DNA from 4 places in the Rhizobium sp. WYCCWR 11152 genome. Region 2 is predicted to be linked to each of the others. Evidence: predicted binding sites of a transcription regulator. Region 2 holds the regulator's gene; each other region holds the start of a gene.
The links. The regulator PhoB, encoded in region 2, activates phosphate uptake and scavenging genes when phosphate is short. The targets are predictions, from matches to a motif close to TGTCATNNANCTGTCAT.

Region 1: a site for PhoB is predicted at 3,283-3,299, ahead of ppk2 (polyphosphate kinase 2). Genes of this name have one in related genera too.
Region 3: a site for PhoB is predicted at 3,129-3,145, ahead of G9X67_RS03435 (acid phosphatase). Genes of this name have one in related genera too.
Region 4: a site for PhoB is predicted at 3,061-3,077, ahead of G9X67_RS08425 (DUF1045 domain-containing protein). Genes of this name have one in related genera too.

What each region holds. Positions count from the first base shown of each region.
Region 1 is NZ_JABFCP010000012.1:114,998-119,708, forward strand. Features, by position in the region: gene G9X67_RS25985 (pyridoxamine 5'-phosphate oxidase family protein) at 1-221, shown strand, start outside; gene G9X67_RS25990 (LysR family transcriptional regulator) at 338-1,246, opposite strand; gene G9X67_RS25995 (aldo/keto reductase family oxidoreductase) at 1,354-2,229, shown strand; gene ppk2 (polyphosphate kinase 2) at 2,345-3,259, opposite strand; gene G9X67_RS26005 (GMC family oxidoreductase) at 3,406-4,711, opposite strand, start outside.
Region 2 is NZ_JABFCP010000011.1:275,309-280,019, reverse strand. Features, by position in the region: gene pstA (phosphate ABC transporter permease PstA) at 1-1,287, shown strand, start outside; gene pstB (phosphate ABC transporter ATP-binding protein PstB) at 1,303-2,118, shown strand; gene phoU (phosphate signaling complex protein PhoU) at 2,163-2,876, shown strand; gene phoB (phosphate regulon transcriptional regulator PhoB) at 3,009-3,692, shown strand; gene G9X67_RS22875 (GcrA family cell cycle regulator) at 3,940-4,473, opposite strand.
Region 3 is NZ_JABFCP010000003.1:207,018-211,728, forward strand. Features, by position in the region: gene G9X67_RS03425 (3-oxoacid CoA-transferase subunit A) at 1-483, opposite strand, end outside; gene G9X67_RS03430 (IclR family transcriptional regulator C-terminal domain-containing protein) at 641-1,399, shown strand; gene G9X67_RS03435 (acid phosphatase) at 1,455-2,999, opposite strand; gene G9X67_RS03440 (cytochrome-c peroxidase) at 3,198-4,487, shown strand; gene G9X67_RS03445 (ArsR family transcriptional regulator) at 4,590-4,711, shown strand, end outside.
Region 4 is NZ_JABFCP010000006.1:505,261-509,971, forward strand. Features, by position in the region: gene G9X67_RS08405 (ureidoglycolate lyase) at 1-397, opposite strand, end outside; gene G9X67_RS08410 (HepT-like ribonuclease domain-containing protein) at 381-743, opposite strand; gene uraD (2-oxo-4-hydroxy-4-carboxy-5-ureidoimidazoline decarboxylase) at 740-1,240, opposite strand; gene puuE (allantoinase PuuE) at 1,240-2,163, opposite strand; gene G9X67_RS08425 (DUF1045 domain-containing protein) at 2,278-2,985, opposite strand; gene G9X67_RS08430 (FAD-binding oxidoreductase) at 3,100-4,278, opposite strand; gene mnmD (tRNA (5-methylaminomethyl-2-thiouridine)(34)-methyltransferase MnmD) at 4,277-4,711, shown strand, end outside.

The sequences.
Region 1 (4,711 bases), on a different contig from region 2:
TGCAAAACGACCGGGAGAGAATCAGGGAATTATGGGCGACGCCGGCAAAGGCGTGGTGGGACAATCCCGACGATCCTTCCATCCGCATCCTCAAGATGACGCCGGCTTCAGCCGAATATTGGGACAGCCCGGGCACGATCATCAGCTATATCAAGATGGCGGCGGCAGCGGTCTCGAACACCAAACCTGATATGGGCGACAATGCCGAGGTCAAGCTTTAGCGCATCGTCGGCCACTAACCCCCTTACAGCGCCGCATCTTTTAGACGCGCAAAGGATGCTGTAACACCCTGAATTGCTGCATCATTTTATCCTTCGATCCATTCCGGCTTAATGAATTATGCGGTAGCCGATGCCTTGACGAAATCGATGAACGCCCGGAGCGGCGCAGGCACCAGCCGTCGTCCGGGATAATAGAGGAACGGCCCGGAGAAGCGTTGCCACCACGGTTCGAGGAGGGGCTCGAGCACGCCACTGTCGATATGCGGGCGCAGCCAGTCCTCGAAGAGGCAGACGATCCCTGTTCCTGATATCGCTGCATCGACGGCCAGATCGGTCGCTCCGCCGACCCGCACGATCAGCGGCCCCGTCGGATCGACCCGCACGATCTCGCCATCGCGCTCGAACTCCCACGGCGCCGTCATCGCACCGCTCGAGAAGCGACCCAACAGACAGGCATGGCCGAGCAGCTCGCTCGGATGTTGCGGCCGGCCACGGCGATCGAGGTAGTCGGGGGAGGCTGCGATGGCAAAGCGCTGGACGCGTGGCCCGATCGGTATCGCGATCATATCCTGCTCCAACCGCTCGTCATAGCGGATGCCGGCGTCGCAGCCGGCCGCGATCACGTCCACAAAGCTCTCGTCGGTGACCACCTCCAGCCGAATATCGGGATAGGCGGCGAGGAACGGCGGAACGATGGCGGGCAGCACCAGCCGCGCCGCGCTGACCGGCACATTGAGGCGCAAGGCACCGGCCGGCCTGTCGCGAAATCCGTTGACAACGTCGAGGGCAGACTCCACCTCGCTCAAAGCAGGGCCGAGCCGCTCCAGCAGGCCCTTGCCTGCTTCGGTTGGGACGACGCTGCGTGTCGTCCGGTTGAGCAGCCTGACGCCGAGCTGGGCCTCCAGGCGGCGCACCGCTTCGCTGAGGAAGGAGGCGCTGCTGCCACTGACGCGCGCGCCCTCGCGGAAACCCCCGGCACGGGCCACGGCAACAAAGGCATTGAGATCGCCCAGATCTGCTTTCATTGTTCGCCACTCCGCACAGCCCGTGCGGATTATAGCCAATTTTCACGCGCGCCGACAATGCTTATCTTGGGCCTATCTTGGCGTCATCTCTTGAAAGGAATTAGATCATGTCAACTATCGATCAGTCCGGCACGTTCAACCTCGGCGGCCGTAGCGTGAAGCGGCTTGGCTATGGCGCCATGCAGCTTGCCGGGCCTGGCGTGTTTGGTCCGCCCAAGGATCATGGCGCGGCACTGGCCGTGCTGCGAGAGGCGGTCTCGAGCGGCGTAAACCACATCGACACCAGCGACTTCTATGGCCCGCACGTCACCAACCGGATCATTCGTGAAGCGCTGCATCCCTATCGCAACGATCTCACTATCGTCACCAAGATTGGCGCCCGGCGCGGCACGGACGGATCGTGGATGCCGGCCTTCTCGCGTGAAGAACTGACCGCGGCAGTGCACGACAATCTCCGCAATCTCGGCCTCGATGTGCTTGATGTCGTCAATCTCAGGATCATGTTCGACGTGCACGGCCCGGCCGAAGGGTCGATCGAAGCGCCACTGACGGTCCTTGCCGATCTCCAGCGGCAAGGCCTGGTCCGTCACATCGGGCTGAGCAACGTCACATCGAGGCAGATCACTGAGGGGCGTGGGATCACCGAGATCGTCTGCGTGCAGAACCAGTACAATCTGGCGCACCGGGCGGACGATGCCCTGATCGACGATCTCGCGCGCGACGGCATTGCCTATGTGCCGTTCTTCCCGCTCGGCGGGTTCAGCCCGCTGCAGTCTTCCACCCTGTCCGATGTCGCCGCACGCCTCAACGCCACGCCTATGCAGGTGGCGCTCGCCTGGCTGCTGCGTCGCGCGGAAAACATCCTGCTGATCCCCGGCACCTCTTCCGTTGGCCATCTCAGGGAGAACCTCGCCGCCGCCGCGCTCGTGCTGCCGAATGACGCTGTCTCGGAATTGAACCGCATGGCTGATGTCGCCGCTTAACGGCATCCGATGGCTGCAAACGATCCGATCGCTCCGCCACGCTCTCGCATGGCGGAGCGAAGCCATACGGCTCCCGCTATTTCCTCAACGCCGCCGACCCGTTGCGGCTATGCTTTCAATAGCGCTCCGGCACATACATTTCAGGCGGAACCGGCGCCCTGTTATAATCGGCGTTACGGATACGGTCCGGCAACTGGATCTCCGGTTTCGGAACATCCTCGTAAGGGATCTGCTCGAGAAGATGGGCAATGCAGTTCAACCGCGCCCGTTTCTTGTCCACGGCCTGAACCACCCACCAAGGCGCATCGGGGCTGTGCGTACGCGCCAGCATTTCTTCCTTGGCTTTGGTGTATTCCTCCCAATGGACACGGCTTTCCATATCCATCGGTGACAGCTTCCATTGCTTCAGTGGATCGTGGATACGCATGTTGAAGCGGAATTCCTGCTCCTCATCGGTGATCGAAAACCAGTATTTGATCAGCACGATTCCGGAGCGGACCAGCATGCGTTCGAATTCGGGCACCGAGCGGAAGAACTCCTCGAGTTCATCAGGAGTGCAGAACCCCATCACGCGCTCGACACCGGCGCGATTGTACCAGCTTCGGTCGAAGAGCACGATCTCGCCACCGGTCGGAAGATGTGGGACATAACGCTGAAAATACCATTGATGGCGTTCGCGCTCGGTCGGGGCGGGCAGCGCGACCGTCCGGCAAACGCGCGGATTGAGCCGCTGGGTCACGCGCTTGATCGCGCCTCCCTTGCCGGCCGAATCCCGGCCTTCAAACAGCACCACCACCTTCAGCTTCTTATGCTGAACCCAATCCTGCAGCCGCACCAACTCGTGCTGCAACCGGAAAAGCTCCCGGAAGTAGATCTTTCGCTCGAGCGTCTGCTCCGCCGGTTCCGACATTCCTTCGGCGACCAGATCGTCGAGCCGGTCTTCCTCCATCTGCATTTCCAGCTCTTCATCGAAGCTGTCGGCGATTTCGGCCTTTATACGGCTGAGTTGGTCCTGAGGTGTTTGAGTCATAGGCTTTTCCTTCCTGCCTTTTTTTGACAGGAGCATGTCACTGCGAAGTTTGTGTGACGGTTCGGTTAGCCGAAGCTGGAACAGCGACTTCCCGATCCCTTAAGCCGATGATTGACGTCGAATGCGCTTCAGCCGCCGAGGCGCGGCTATAGCTGTCCCGTCCGGTACCGGTCGACAAGATTCCGGCAGGCGCGGATCGTCAGGGCCATGACGGTGAGCGTGGTGCCGGCGATGCCGCTGCCGGGGAAGGCGCTGGCGTCGGTGACGATGAGGTTCGGGGCATCCCAGACCTGGTTGTAGGGGTTGAGCACAGAAGCTTGCCGGGTTTCTCCCATACGCGCGCCGCCCGTCTCATGGATTGCCGCGCCCATGCACATGGTCTTGCGGAACCATTTGCGGAACATGAAGCGGCTGAAGGCACCGGCGTCGGGAAAGGCGCCCTTGCCCATCTCCTTGAGGCCGGTGGGCGAGCCGATGAATTCGAGGTCGCCGCCAATCTCCTTGATCATGGCGATCAGAGTCTCCTCCTGCCTTTTGAGCAGCGCCTGCTCCTCCTGTTGCATGACGCAGCGGATATGCGGCACGGGAATGTTCCAGGCATCCCTACGCCTGACGTCGAGCGTGATGCGGTTGTCGGCATAGGGCAGCATACGGCCGAAGCCGAAAAAGGCGAGACGCGCATCTCTGTCCTCGGAGACTGGCGCGCGGCCGACGCTTCCCTGGTAGTCGAAATCACCGCGGGCAACGTCGCCCGCGCCGAAGCGGGGAATGAAGATCCCGCCCGACGGATTGTAGAACGGGTCGGTCGGGGCGGACTCGTCCGCCGCCCAGCCCTTCGCCTTCGAAAAGGAGCCGAAAGCAAGGCACGGAAGCTGGTCCATGAAATAGCGTCCGAGCGCGCCAGAGCTGTTGCCGAGTCCACCCGGATGTTTCGCCGAAGCCGAATTCAGGAGCAGCCGCACGCTTTCGATCGGCGAGGCCGAAAGCACCAATGTCGCGGCGCGGGCGGTCGATACCTCGCCGGTGTTGCGATCGATGAACTCAGCGCCGGTGGCGCGGCCGGTTTTCTCATCCGTGGTGATACGACGAACGACGGCGTCGTAACGGACTGTCAGCTGGCCGGTGGCCTGAGCGTCTCGCAGCGGTCGCGGCATGCGGTCGGCGTCCGGCGCGATGTAGCGCCAGGAGACGACGTGCCTTTCCAGCCAGCGGCTTTCGACCGCCTGCTTGAAGATCTGTTCGGCGGGCGTCAGGCTTGCCGGTTTTGCATAGACGCCGTCCGGCAGCGTGGCGACGTTGTCCCTATTGCCGTAGAGGCCGAGATAGGCTTCGACCTCGTCGTAGAAAGGCGCCAGCTCGTCATAGGAGACCGGCCAGTCCACGCCCTTTCCGGCGCGTGAGCGGATCTTGAAATCGTCATCGGTCCAGCGCAGCAGCACCCGGCCGAAACTG
Region 2 (4,711 bases):
GTTTCCAAGGCGCCAGCGCGCCGCGATATCGGTATCAAGCGCCGCTACGCCGCCGAGCGCCGGTTCCAGGCCTATGGCATTGCCGCCATCACCTTCGGTCTCGTCTTCCTCTTCATCCTGCTGTGGACGGTGATCGGCAAGGGCTACACCGCCTTCCAGCAGACGGCGGTCACCCTGCCGATCGAATTCTCCGAGAAGACGATCGACCCGAGCAACAAGCGTGCGACCGACCCTTCGGTGCTGATCGCCGCCAACTACCCGGTTCTCTTGCGCGACGCGATCGTCAAGCAGCTGAACGTCAATGCCTCGAGCCGTCCCGACGTGCGCGATGCATCCGCCATGCTGTCCAAGGGTGCGCCGATCCAGCTGCGCGATATGGTGATGGCCGATCCGTCGATCATCGGCAAGACGGTCAATGTCACGGTGCTCGCCGACGCCAATGTCGACAGCGCCAACAAGGGCCAGATCGACCTCTCTGTCGATGAGAAGAACCGCAAGGTCAACGACAAGCAGGTTGGCTGGATGAACGAGCTGAAGGCGAGCGGCGCTCTCCACAAGCAGTTCAACACCGGCCTCTTCGTCAACGGCAATTCCAGCCGTCCGGAGGCCGCAGGCCTTGGCGTCGCCCTCATCGGCTCGCTCTACCTGATGCTGATCGTGCTCGTGCTTGCCCTGCCGATCGGCGTCGCCGCCTCGATCTATCTCGAGGAGTTCGCGCCGAAGAACAAGCTGACGGACCTGATCGAGGTCAACATCAACAACCTCGCCGCGGTTCCTTCGATCGTCTACGGCCTGCTCGGTCTTTCCGTCTTCATCAACTTCATCGGCCTGCCGCGCTCGGCCTCGCTGGTCGGCGGCCTGGTGCTGACGCTGATGACCCTGCCGACGATCATCATCGCGACGCGTGCGGCACTGCGCGCCGTGCCGCCGTCGATCCGCGCCGCAGCGCTCGGCCTCGGCGCTTCGAAGATGCAGATGGTGTTCCACCATGTGCTGCCGCTCGCCATGCCCGGCATCCTGACCGGCACGATCATCGGCCTGGCGCACGCGCTCGGCGAAACCGCGCCGCTGCTCCTGATCGGCATGGTCGCCTTCGTCGCCAACGCGCCGACGACACCGCTCGATCCCTCGACGGCTCTGCCCGTACAGGTCTATATGTGGGCCAACGAGGCAGAACGTGCCTTCGTTGAGCGTACTTCGGGTGCCATCATTGTCCTGCTCCTGTTCCTGATCGTCATGAACATGGGCGCCATCCTCTTGCGTCGTCGCTTCGAGCGCCGCTGGTAAACGGAGTTACACATCATGAACATGTTGACGGAAGCTGCAGTTGAAAAGGCGCTGGATCACAAGATGAGCAACGTCCCGTATAAGATGATCGGAAAGGATGTCTCGGTTTACTACGGCGAGAAGCGCGCGCTTTTCGATGTGAACCTGAACGTCCGCGAAAACACCGTAACCGCCCTGATCGGCCCGTCCGGCTGCGGCAAGTCGACCTTCCTGCGGTGCCTCAACCGCATGAACGACACGATCGACGGCTGCCGCGTCACCGGCAAGATCACCCTCGACACCGACGATGTCTATGATCCCGATATCGACGTCGTCGAACTTCGCGCCCGCGTCGGCATGGTCTTCCAGAAGCCGAACCCGTTCCCGAAGACGATCTACGAAAACGTCTCCTACGGCCCGCGCATCCATGGCCTTGCCAAGTCGAAGGCCGACCTCGACCAGATCGTCGAGACCAGCCTGCAGCGCGCCGGTCTCTGGAACGAGGTCAAGGACCGCGTGCATGAATCTGGCACCGGCCTGTCCGGCGGCCAGCAGCAGCGCCTTTGCATTGCGCGTGCCGTCGCCGTCAGCCCGGAAGTCATCCTGATGGACGAGCCCTGCTCGGCGCTCGACCCGATCGCCACCGCCAAGGTCGAGGAGCTGATCCACGAGCTGCGCGAGAACTATACGATCGTCATCGTCACCCACTCCATGCAGCAGGCCGCGCGTGTCTCGCAGCGCACCGCCATGTTCCACCTCGGCAACCTCGTCGAGGAGAACGACACCGACAAGATGTTCACCAATCCCGACGATCCGCGCACCCAGGACTACATCATGGGTCGCTTCGGTTGATTTTGGCGACACCAAGCCTTCCCGTTATTCGAGGATAAAGCCCCATGGCATCGACACATATTTTTTCTGCCTACGATGATGATCTGAAGTTCCTGTCCAGGCGGATTTCCGAAATGGGCGGCCTGGCCGAGCAGATGGTCGGCGAATCCGTGCGCGCCCTCGTCAACGGCGATACGGCGCTGGCGCAGAAGGTCATCTCGGACGATGTGATCCTCGATCACGCCGAACGCGAAATCGGCGACAAGGCGATCGTCACGATCGCCCGCCGTCAGCCGATGGCCTCGGACCTGCGTGAAATCATGGGTTCGATCCGCATCGCCGCCGATCTCGAACGCGTCGGCGACCTCGGCAAGAACACCGCCAAGCGCGTCATCGCCGTCCAAAGCACCGGCGTTCCCCGCAAGCTTGCCCGCGGCCTCGAGCATCTGTCCGAGCTGGCGCTCGTCCAGCTCAAGGAAGTGCTCGATGTCTACACCAATCGTTCAGCCGACAAGGCGAATGCGATCCGTGAACGCGACAACGAGATCGACGCGATGTACACCTCGCTGTTCCGCGAACTCCTGACCTACATGATGGAAGATCCGCGCAACATCACCAGCTGCACGCATCTTCTCTTCTGCGCCAAGAACATCGAGCGCATCGGCGACCATGCCACCAACATCGCCGAGACGATCTTTTACATGGCGACAGGCGCGCAGCCGGAAGGTGATCGTCCGAAGGATGACAGCGCCAACACCGTCGGCGCGGTCACCGAATAACCGCCCGCACAGTCAATTGCGTGCGCGCCCGTCCGGGCGCGCAAAGAGGTCGCAGCCAATTTTTGAATTTGCGCAGGATGCACTGCTTAAATCACCCTGGTTTAAGGATCATGCGCGAGGAGACCGACACGCATGATCCCGAGAGTTGCAGTTGTTGAAGACGAGGAAGCCCTCAGCGTGCTTCTTCGCTACAATCTCGAAGCGGAAGGCTTCGAGGTCGATACCATCCTTCGTGGCGATGAAGCCGAAATGCGGCTCCAGGAGCGCACGCCCGATCTTCTCATCCTCGATTGGATGCTGCCCGGCGTTTCCGGCATCGAGCTCTGCCGGCGCCTGCGCATGCGGCCGGAAACCGAGCGCCTGCCGATCATCATGCTGACGGCGCGCGGCGAGGAGAGCGAGCGTGTCCGTGGATTGTCGACGGGCGCCGACGATTATGTCGTCAAGCCCTTCTCGACCCCCGAGCTCGTTGCCCGCGTCAAGGCGATGCTGCGCCGCGCCCGCCCCGAGGTGCTGTCGACGGTGCTGAAATGCGGTGACATCGAGCTCGACCGCGAGACCCATCGCGTCCATCGCAAGACCCGCGAAGTCCGCCTCGGCCCCACCGAATTCCGCCTGCTGGAATTCCTGATGTCGTCGCCGGGCCGGGTCTTCTCCCGCTCGCAGCTGTTGGATGGCGTCTGGGGCCACGATATCTATGTCGACGAGCGCACCGTCGACGTCCATGTCGGCCGCCTGCGCAAGGCGCTGAATTTCTCCAACATGCAGGACGTCATCCGCACCGTCCGCGGCGCCGGTTATTCGATGGAAGCCTGAGGGCTTCCATCTGAGCCTGCTGACAAAGCCCTGGCAAAACCCGCGACGTCATCCTCGGCCTTGTGCCGAGGATCTGCGCTCGCTAAATTAAGTATTTGAAAATAAAGGTTTTACCCTCAAGTCATTGGGGTGATCAGATGCTCGGCACAAGGCCGAGCATAACGGAGGGAAGCCTGAGCTTCCATCCGCGCATAAAAAAACGGGCCAATCGGCCCGCTTTCTGCATTCTAACGATGGTTGCCCGCGCTCAACTGGCCCGCGCTGCTGCCCTGCGGCGTTCGTTCACCGGCTGGTAGGCAAGCTTCTGGTGATAGCCGCAATAGGGCGAATTGTCGGGGGACTCGCAGCCGCAGAAATGGAAGTCGTCCTTCAGCGGATCGCCGACCGGCCATTTGCAGGTGCGCTCGGTTAGTTCCGTCAGGCCGAGGCGGCGCGAAATCGGCACCACCACATTGCCTCGCGGCACGTATTCCATTTCCTCGATCGTTTCGATCTCGATCTCTTCCTTCAGCATCGTCGCGCCCTGCTGGCGGGTGACGGTGCGGGTCGTGATCCGGGAGGCGAAGTTCGGCGCGCGCGGCGCCGATGTATTGCGCTTCGGCGTTCGCGCCGCGGTATTGGTGCCGCCGGCCTTGGCACGGCCGGGAAGGCACAGCCGGTGCACTTTGCCGATGACCGCGTTTCGGCTGACCCCGCCAAGCTGCGCAGCGATCTGGCTGGCGCTCAGTCCTTCGGCCCAAAGTTTCTTGAGTTTCTCGACCCGCTCGTCTGTCCAGTTCATGCCCTGTCTCCACCTTTTGCGTTGGTGATGGCAGAATCCCTCACCGTTGTCCCGGGAGCTCCGAAACAAGAAACGCTTGATCAATTTTGGTGACTAGTTCCGCCGCATGCAGTCTAGTAATTGATCTTTAACCTAGTGTGAGCCTGACTCCGTGACAAGAGTCGCATGAATCCGGATGAATCGAATTCGTAGTTTTCCCCAACTTGCTGCCCCTGCGTGTCATTTCTGCAATAATGCC
Region 3 (4,711 bases), on a different contig from region 2:
GCCGATCTCAGCCTTCACGATCGCGAAGTCGGCCTTCAGCCAGCGCTCCTGTACGTAATGGCGGCCATCGAATTCGGCGATGACCTTGCCGTTGGCAAGTTCGGTGCCGTAGGCCGTCGGCGTATAGAAAGCCGGGATGCCGGCCCCGCCGGCGCGGATGCGCTCGGCCAGCGTTCCCTGCGGCACGAGCTCGAGCTCGATTTCGCCGGCCAGATATTTATCGGTGAAGGCGCGCGGATCCGACGAACGCGGGAAAGAGCAGATCATCTTCCGCACCATGCCCGCATCGATCATCGCAGCGATGCCGATGCGCCCGTTGCCGGCATTGTTGTTGATGACGGTGAGGTTTTTGGAGCCCTTGTCGATCAAGGCATGAATAAGCTCGATCGGCGCGCCCGAGCCACCAAAACCACCGATCATGACGGTCGCGCCATCACCGATCTCAGAGACGGCTTCCGCCGTGCTCCCGACTGTCTTGTCCATGCGGGACCTCTCCTTGGCTATGCGATCGGGAACTGGTTCCCGTCCTTTGAGCGTCAGGGATAAAGCGCAGCGGGCCGGACGGCAACAATTTTGTGCGTTATTTGACATTTGTTCATATATCGCACAAAGTGGATGAATCGATCGGAGAACCGGACCCATGCGCGAAACAGATTTCGTCAGCGGCTTCGCCCGTGGCCTGAAAGTCATCGAGGCCTTCGGCGAAACACGCCAGCGCCTGTCGATCGCGGAGGCTTCAAAACTGACGGAGCTCGACCGCGCCACCGTGCGCCGCTCGCTGCTGACGCTCGCCGAGCTTGGTTATGCCGATTATGACGGCAAGTTCTTCACGCTGACGCCGAAGATCCTGCGCCTTGGCCATGCCTATCTCGCGGCGACGCCGCTGCCGGCGCTGCTGCAGCCGCATCTCGATCACCTTTCGGAAAAGGCCGGCCAGAGCGCTTCGGCTTCGGTGCTCGACGGCACCGACATCGTCTATATCGCCCGCGCCTCGCAGCGCCGCGTCATGTCGATCAATCTCACCCCCGGCAGCCGCCTGCCCGCCTATTGCGCCTCGATGGGCCGCGTGCTGCTTGCGGCCCTTGCCGAGAGCGAGGCCCGCGCCATCCTTGCCCGCAGCGAGTTGAAGCAAAACACAGCGAATACGAAGACCGATCCAGACGAGCTGATCGCCGAATTCCGCCGCGTCCGCACCGAGGGCTACGCCATCATCGATCAGGAGCTGGAGATCGGCCTCTGCTCGATTGCCGTGCCCATCGACAACGACCGCGGCGAAACGGTCGCGGCGATCAATATCGGCGCGCCGGCCGCCCTCGTCCCGGCCGCGGAGATGAAGGAACGCTATCTGCCGCTGCTGAAGGAAACACAGGCCGCGTTGCGGCCGCTGCTGCGCCGATGACGATAGACTTTGTTGCAGAGCGGCCCCGGTCAGCGCCGGGGCCGCTCGTAATCGGTCAATGCCTCAGGTCGAGCGCGGCCGTCAAGTCACCCATTGGCGGCCGGTCGTTGTTGCGCAGTGCCTTGTCGCGGGCGATGACGCCGGGCAGCACCGGCAGATCGTAGCGCGCGGTGATGAAGCGGATGATCGACGTCGTGTCGTACTGGGTATGATCGACCATGCCGCCCTTGGCAAAGGGCGAGATGATGAAGGCCGGAATACGGTTGCCCGGACCCCAGCGATCGGCCTTCGGCGGCGCGACGTGATCCCAGAAGCCGCCATTCTCGTCATAGGTGACGATCACGAGCATATGGCCCCATTGCGGGCTCTTCTCGAGGTGGGACACGATATCGGCAAGATGCTGGTCGCCGCTCGCAACATCGGCATAGCCGCCATGTTCGTTGAGGTTGCCCTGCGGCTTGTAGAAGGAAACCGCCGGCAGCTTGCCGTCATCGATATCCCTGAGGAAGGCTTCGCCGCCAAGGCCGCCGTCTTTCAGATGCTCCGCGCGCGCTGGCGTGCCGGGCGCGAAATTGGCGAAATAGTTGAACGGCTGGTGATGGAACTGGAAGTTCGGCACCGGCGTGGCATTCTTGCCGTCAAGGGCTGCCTGCCAGGCGCCGCTATACCAAGCCCAGCTGACGCCCTTCAGCGACATGAGGTCGCCGATGGTGATTTCATGCTGCGGCGGCAGCGTCGTCGCGGCCGCGGGATCGGCATAGGCCGGATCGCCGTCCTTGGCCGGCGGATTGGCGCTCGGCTGGTAGGGCGGCTGCATGGTGTTGACGGCGTAGAAGTCAGGCGTCAGCGTGCCGTCGGAAACGAATTTCGGTACGCCCTCCAGCGCCGACTTCGGGGCGTTCTCCGCCACGGTCAACGAGGTGCCGTCCGCATCGACCTTGGCGATAGTCGGCTTGGCCGGGCTCTTGTCGGCATCCGGATAATAAGGCGTGCAGGCGCAGACCAGTGCGAAATGGTTGAGGAACGAACCGCCGAAGGCACCCTGGAAGAAATTGTCGGCAATGACGTATTTCTTGGCGACCTGCCACATCGGCAGGATGGAGCCGTCGTAATGGCCCATGACCAGGCTGCCGGAATCGGCCCAGGCGACGAACTTGTCGTTCTTGCCGCCGTCGATCTGCATCTGCTCCTGGTAGAAGCGATGCCAGAGGTCGCGGGTGATGACCGAAGGCGCCTCTGCGAAACCCTTCGGATCGTCGATCGCGAAGGAGGCGTTGGCGAGATGGGCCGACTGCACCTCGGTGACGGCAGGCGAGACACCCTTGGCGGTGAGGCCGCCCCAGGCCGGCGGCAGTTCGGCGAGCGGTTGGCCGTCGCGGTCGAGCTGGCGTGCGCGATCGGCGGTCGCGTTCGAGAGCCCGTCGGCGCCGGGAAAGCTGCCGTAGAGATTATCGAAGCTGCGATTCTCGGCATAGATGACGACGACATTGTCGATCTTGTCGTAACCGGCCGGCGCCGCATGGGCTGCCGTCGACACCGCAAGCGGCGCGATGGCCGATCCGGCGAGACAGATCGAATGGAGGAGTTTCAGTCTTTTCACGGGGGTACCTCATGGCTAGGGGGCGTTGGCTAGAGGGAGCGAAGAACGCTCGGGGGGCGTTTGGACGCTATTCCGGCCGTCTATCAACTTTGTGACATCAGGGGTTGCCGTGATGCCGCAGGGAATAGCCGTCATCAATTTGTTGCAACGAGGTTCGATCATGGAGGAAACCAGTCTTAAGCTATTGGAATCCTTATCATGACAATCAAGACCATCTGGCTTGTGCGGTCCGGCGTGGCGGTGAGCATGGGTGCCGTAGCGCTCTGTCTTGCCATTCTTCCCCTGCGGCAAAGCAGCGCGGCGACCGCCTCCGGCGTACATCCAGGACCGATGTCGCGCACGGAAGCCTTCGCCCGGGCCGAAACGCTCACCGCGCTCGGCCGCAAGATATTCTCAGATACCTCGCTGTCAGCCTCGGGACTTCAGGCCTGCGCGTCCTGCCATGATCCGGCTCACGCCTTCGGCCCGGCGTCGGCCATGCCGGTGGAAATGGGCGGCAAACATCGGGACCAGCCGGGCCTGCGCGCCGTTCCGACGCTGCGATATCTGCAATCGGTACCTGCTTTCACCGAGCACTATTACGATTCCGAGGACGAGGGCGACGAAAGTGTCGACAATGGCCCGACGGGCGGCCTGACCTGGGACGGCCGGGTCGATCACGGCGCCGATCAGGCAAAAATCCCGCTGCTCTCGCCTTTCGAGATGGGCAACAGGGATGCGGCCGAGGTGGTGGCGAAGCTGCAGAAGGCCGCCTATGCCGACGACATCAAGGCAGCATTCGGCGAGACGGTGTTCGACAATCCGCAAGATGCCTTCGATGCCGTCGCCGAAGCGCTCGCCACCTTCGAACAAAGTGGCCCGGATTTCTATCCCTATTCCAGCCGCTACGACACCTTTCTCGCCGGCAAGGCAACGCTGACGGCGCAGGAGCTGCACGGACGACAACTGTTCGAGGATCCCGCCAAAGGCAATTGTTCGAGCTGTCACTTAAGCGAACCCGCCAAAGACGGCGAGCCGCCGCAATTTTCCGATTTCGGCTTTCTCGGGCTCGCCGCACCCCGCAACATGGCGATCCCGGCCAACAACGACCCTGGATATCACGATCTCGGTCTTTGCGGCCCGCAACGCACCGACTTTGCCGGACGCAGCGACTATTGCGGCCTGTTCCGCACCCCGACGCTGCGCAATGTCGCGCTGAAGCAGAGCTTCTTCCACAATGGCTATTTCCACTCGCTGCGCGACGTCGTCTCCTTCTACGCGACGCGCGACAGTGATCCCGGCCGTTGGTATCCGAAAAATTCAGACGGCGCGGTTCGCAAATATGACGACCTGCCGCAGGCCTATTGGGACAATCTCAACCAGGATCCGCCTTTCGGCAGGAAGCCGGGCGACGCGCCCGCCCTCACCGATCCCGAGATCGACGACATCGTCGCTTTCCTCGGAACCCTGACCGATGCCGATCTGCAGCCTGAGGCGACCGGGCATTAGGAATGACGTCTTTCTCAACAATAACAATCAAACCGTCGAAGCATTCCCACTTGATGTATCATAATTTCCGATATACATCATTCCATCGGAAATACTGGGGGAATGATGGAACGTTCGTTTTTGACGATTGCCGCCGGCGAGAATAATGATGCGATACGCGCGCTTTCGGCGCCGGCGCGGCTCGAGATGCTCAAGCTGCTCTGCGCCAAAGGGCCGATGAATAT
Region 4 (4,711 bases), on a different contig from region 2:
GCCAGACGTTGCGGCGATAGTTCACGCCCTGGTCGCCGCGCGCCAGAAACACCTGCGGCCTGCCCGGGCGGCCGCTTTCGTCCTCGGAGACGACGACGAGAAAAGGACGGCCCGAGACCGGCGAGAAACTCTGGCTGCCGAAAGGATGGCGCTCCATCATGGTGACTTCATAGGGGAAGCTGCGCGGCTGGCCGCGAAAGAGGTTAATGATGACGCGCGCACCCTCGCCCGTCGCCTCAGTGGCGGCGAGCGCATGGAAACGCTCCGTCGTGCCGCCATTGATGAGCCGCATCGAGGCGGGATCGGCTTCGATCACCTCGCCGAAGGGAGCAAAGGCGGATCTCGTAAGCGGACGGATGTCGAGACGTGGGGGCAATCGCTCACTCACCTTCGGCATGCCAGTGACGGATGGCATCGATCGCGGAAAGAAGCTCCGGCAGCGTGCGATACGTCGCCTCCCAGATGTCGGAAGGATCGAGATCGAAGACGCCGTCGAGGATACGGTTGCCCGTGCCGCAGATTTTCGTCCACGGCAGATCGGGATGCTCGGTCGCAAATTCCGGATGAGTCACCAGCAAGCGGGATGCCGCGGCACCGATGGTGAAGTGGCAAAAGGTAACCGCCTTGAAAGTGAGCTTGTCCCCGGCGAACGCCGCCCCATCCATTCCGCCGACGAAAGACAGCGCTTCGGATGCCGCCTCATACATCTCATTGAGATAGTCGATCGCGCGCCGCTCGTTCATTCAGCCTCCGGCAGCATCGTCGTCAGGCGCAGCAGCGCGATCCGCTCGACTTGCGCCGTCGCGGTCGCAAATTCTTCGTCCCTGCCATTGCCGATCCGTGTTTCGAAGGCCGACAGGATATCGTCCTTGCCGAGCCCCTTGACCGCAATGATGAAGGGAAAGCCGAATTTTTCGACATAGGCCGAATTGAGTTCGGTGAAGCGGGCATGTTCGGCCGGGGTCAGGCGGTCGAGACCGGCGCCGGATTGCTCCTTCCGGCTGTCTTCGGTGAGTTCGCCCGCTATCGCGAGGCGCCCGGCAAGGTCAGGATGGGCGCTGAGCACGCCGAGGCGCTCCTGCGGGCTTGCCGCCTGGAAGACAGCGGTTAGCGACGCATGCACGCCGGCCGCCGTCAGCGGCTCCGGCACCTGGCCGGCGTCATAGGCGCGCTCGGCGATGAAAGGCGAATGTTCAAAGACGCCGCCGAAGCGGGAGACGAAATCCTCGCGCGACATCATCAGAGCGCTTCCGGCTGATGATGCTTGTGCCAATGCTCGGCGATCTCGATGCGGCGCGGAATCCAGACCTTGTCATGCTTCAGCACATATTCGATGAAGCGCTTCAGCGCTGCCGCCCGGCCGGGACGTCCGACGAGGCGGCAATGCAATCCGACCGACATCATCTTCGGGCTGCCCGCCTTGCCTTCCTCATAAAGCGTGTCGAAAGCGTCCTTCAGATAGGTGAAGAACTGATCGCCGGCATTGAAGCCCTGCGGCGTCGCAAAACGCATGTCGTTGGTTTCGAGCGTATAGGGGATGATCAGGAAGGGTTTCCCGTCGACGCCCTTCACCCAGTAAGGCAGGTCATCGGCATAGGAATCGGAGGAATAGAGGAAACCGCCCTCCTCCTGCACCAGCCGAAGCGTATTGTCGGAAGGCTTGCCCTGATACATGCCGTAGGGCCGCTCGCCGGTAAGCTCGGTGTGCAGGCGCACGGCTTCGAGGATATGCTTGCGCTCCAGATCTTCCGGAAAATCCTTATATTCCAGCCAGCGGTAACCGTGGCTGGCGATCTCCCAGCCGGCCTCCTTCATCGCAGCGACGGCCTCGGGGTTGCGGGCCATCGCCAGCGTTACGCCGTAGACGGTCGCCTGCACCTTGAGATCGGTGAACATTCGCCAGAGCCGCCAGAAGCCGGCACGCGAACCATACTCATAGATCGATTCCATGTTGAGGTTGCGCTGCCCTGGCCAGGCGGCCGCACCGACGATCTCCGACAGCAGGTTTTCGGAAGCCGGATCTCCGTCGAGGATCGAGCTTTCGCCGCCCTCCTCGTAGTTGACGACGAACTGCACGGCGACGCGTGCCTCGTCCGGCCATTTCGGATCGGGCGTCAGACGCCCGTAACCGACGAGATTGCGCGGATAAGTCTCGGATACCATCAAATCACCTTCTGAAAAGACGGGGAACGGTAGCATCCGCAGCCGGAATGTCGAGACGGAAACTGCTCGGCCGGATTTGCGTTTACAGCACAAGCCTTTAGCTCATCAGCAGATTCAAGCGATTTTGCGCGCGCTGACCTTGCCCATCGGATGCAGCGAGTGAACGCGGAAAGGACCGCCAGTGCCCTCTTCGATCATCAGGGCAACGTTGGAAACCATTACAGGTTCGCAGAGGACAGGCTCGAAGATCGTCCGCAACACCGGCTCGATGCGCGGCATGTCGATCGCGTTGACGGGGCCCGTCACAGGCATATGGAAGCGGAACTCCTCCATCACATAGGGATTGCCCCAGCGATGCAGATTGGAAAATTGCGTCGCCGACAGCCCGTCCGGATCGCTGCGTTCGATCTCGGCCTCGCTGAGCGGTGCGCGAAAACGATCGAATTCCTGCACGATCGCCGAGGCGAGATACTGGATCTGCTCGCAGGGAGTGCTCGGCAGCAGGCTGTAGAAATTGCCGAGCCGGGCGACTTCGATACGCGGAATCTGAAAGGGAACGAAGGTCCCGGAAAAACGCATCAGATCGCGCAGGAGTTGCGATTCGGGCATGTCGTGGGACAGATGAAAGGGCGCCTTCAAAACACCGTGAAAGCCGTAGCGCCGCGGCACGGCGGTATGGAAGGCGATCTCGTGAATACCGAGGCCACGAACTGCCGGAGGCTCCATCATATCGCCCGAAAACACGTTTCGGCCAAGCCAATTGGCGGCCACGAGCGACAACGGGTCGCTCGCCGGAGGCGTGAAGCAAATGGCATAGCGCATGCAATTTCCTCCATCAAGGAAGTGAGCACCGTTCAGATCCGGCGCTGTCGATGCGCAAGCAGATAGGTGATTTGCATGACAGAATAACGAAACGCAGCGGCGTCTAATTCACGTTTAACGTGAAGCCGCCGCGATGTGGCTTGAAATTGCGAAGCTTTCCGGCAGCAAAAATCCGCAGTCTGTATCGCCTGCGATACATATCGCCGCCTCCGCCAGCCGGTGGGCGAGGCCGAAGCTGACCTTGAAGCCGCCGGTCAGCGCGATCAGGCGCCGGTGGTCGGGATGGCGGCCGATCATCGGATCCCGATCGATCGCCTTCGGGCGAAGCCCGGCCCAGCGCTCGATAACAGGGGCGTCGCGAAGCGTCGGTACGATGCCCCGTGCCGCCTCGATCAGCACGTCGAGCTGGACGTCGGTGGATGTAGGATCGTCAAAGCGGTTCTCGCTGGTGCTTCCGATTGCCGCGTGCCCGCCCTCATGCGCGACGACATAGAGCCCGTCGAGGAAGATCGTCGGCAGCGCCGGGTCGATATCGGCTTTCAATAATGCCGCCTGCCCCTTGACCGGCTGGCCGAGCGGTTGTTTCAGCCCCGGCGTCAGACCTTGCAACAACGGAAAGGACTGATGGCCGGCAGCCAGGATGCAGTGACTGAAAACAATGGTTTCGCCGTTGATTTCGGCCGTACCGCAATCGGGATCGAGGCCGGCAACCGTCGCATGCTCCAGGATGCGAACATGCTTTGCCCGCCGCAGGAAGGCGATGAGCGCTGCGACCAGCAAGCGGGGAGCAACGCGGGCGGCGAGCGTGTCATGCACGAAGCCGCTCTCGCCGGCAGACGCCTCGATCCAACCGTCTACATCAGGCCCGTCGACCACATGCCAGTGGAAGCGACGTTCGCCCGCCCGCCAATGGCGTTCGGCGTCCTCGAAATGGCCGCGCGCTATTGTGTTGAGATGGGGCTTCGGCAGCGGGATCAGCCGTCCGGAACGGCGGTAGCCGGCAGAAAGTCCGGTCTCGGCTTCGAGCGCGGCGATCTCGGTTTCGAGCGAGACCAGCGCATCGAACTGGAACTGCTTCTTCTCCGACCACCGGTCCGGCATATGCGACATCAGCGCGCCCAGCAGGCCGCCGCTTGCACCTTCGCCCAATCTGCCTGCGTCACTGACAAGAGTCCGGATGCCCCGGCGCTCGGCATGGACGGCCGCCCAGAGACCCATGATGCCGCCGCCGACGATCAGCAATTCTGAGGACGATTGACCTGAGACCGGCTGAGGACTATCGGCTTTTTCCATGACAGACGTGAACCCCGATCAGATTGGCGCGGGCGCGCCGCAGCCGCTCGAATGGCGCGACGGCGATATGCCCTATTCCACCGCATTTGGCGATCATTTTTATTGCCAGACCGACGGGCGGCTGGAATGCGGCCATGTTTTTCTCGCCGGCAACGGCCTGCCGGAGCGCTGGAACGGGCGGCAGGCATTCCTGATCGGAGAACTCGGCTTCGGAACCGGCCTGAACTTCGCCGAGACCTGGCGGCAATGGAAACTCCACCGTGCAGACGGCCAGCACCTGCATTTCATCTCCTTCGAACTCCACCCGATGCGCGGCGAAGAAATCGGCCGGGCGCTGTCGCACTGGCCGGAGATCGATGCCGAACGCGAAGCGCTGACAGCGGCGTGGCCGCAAGCGCCTGATGGCATCGTTGAGCTCGATCTCGATGCCCAG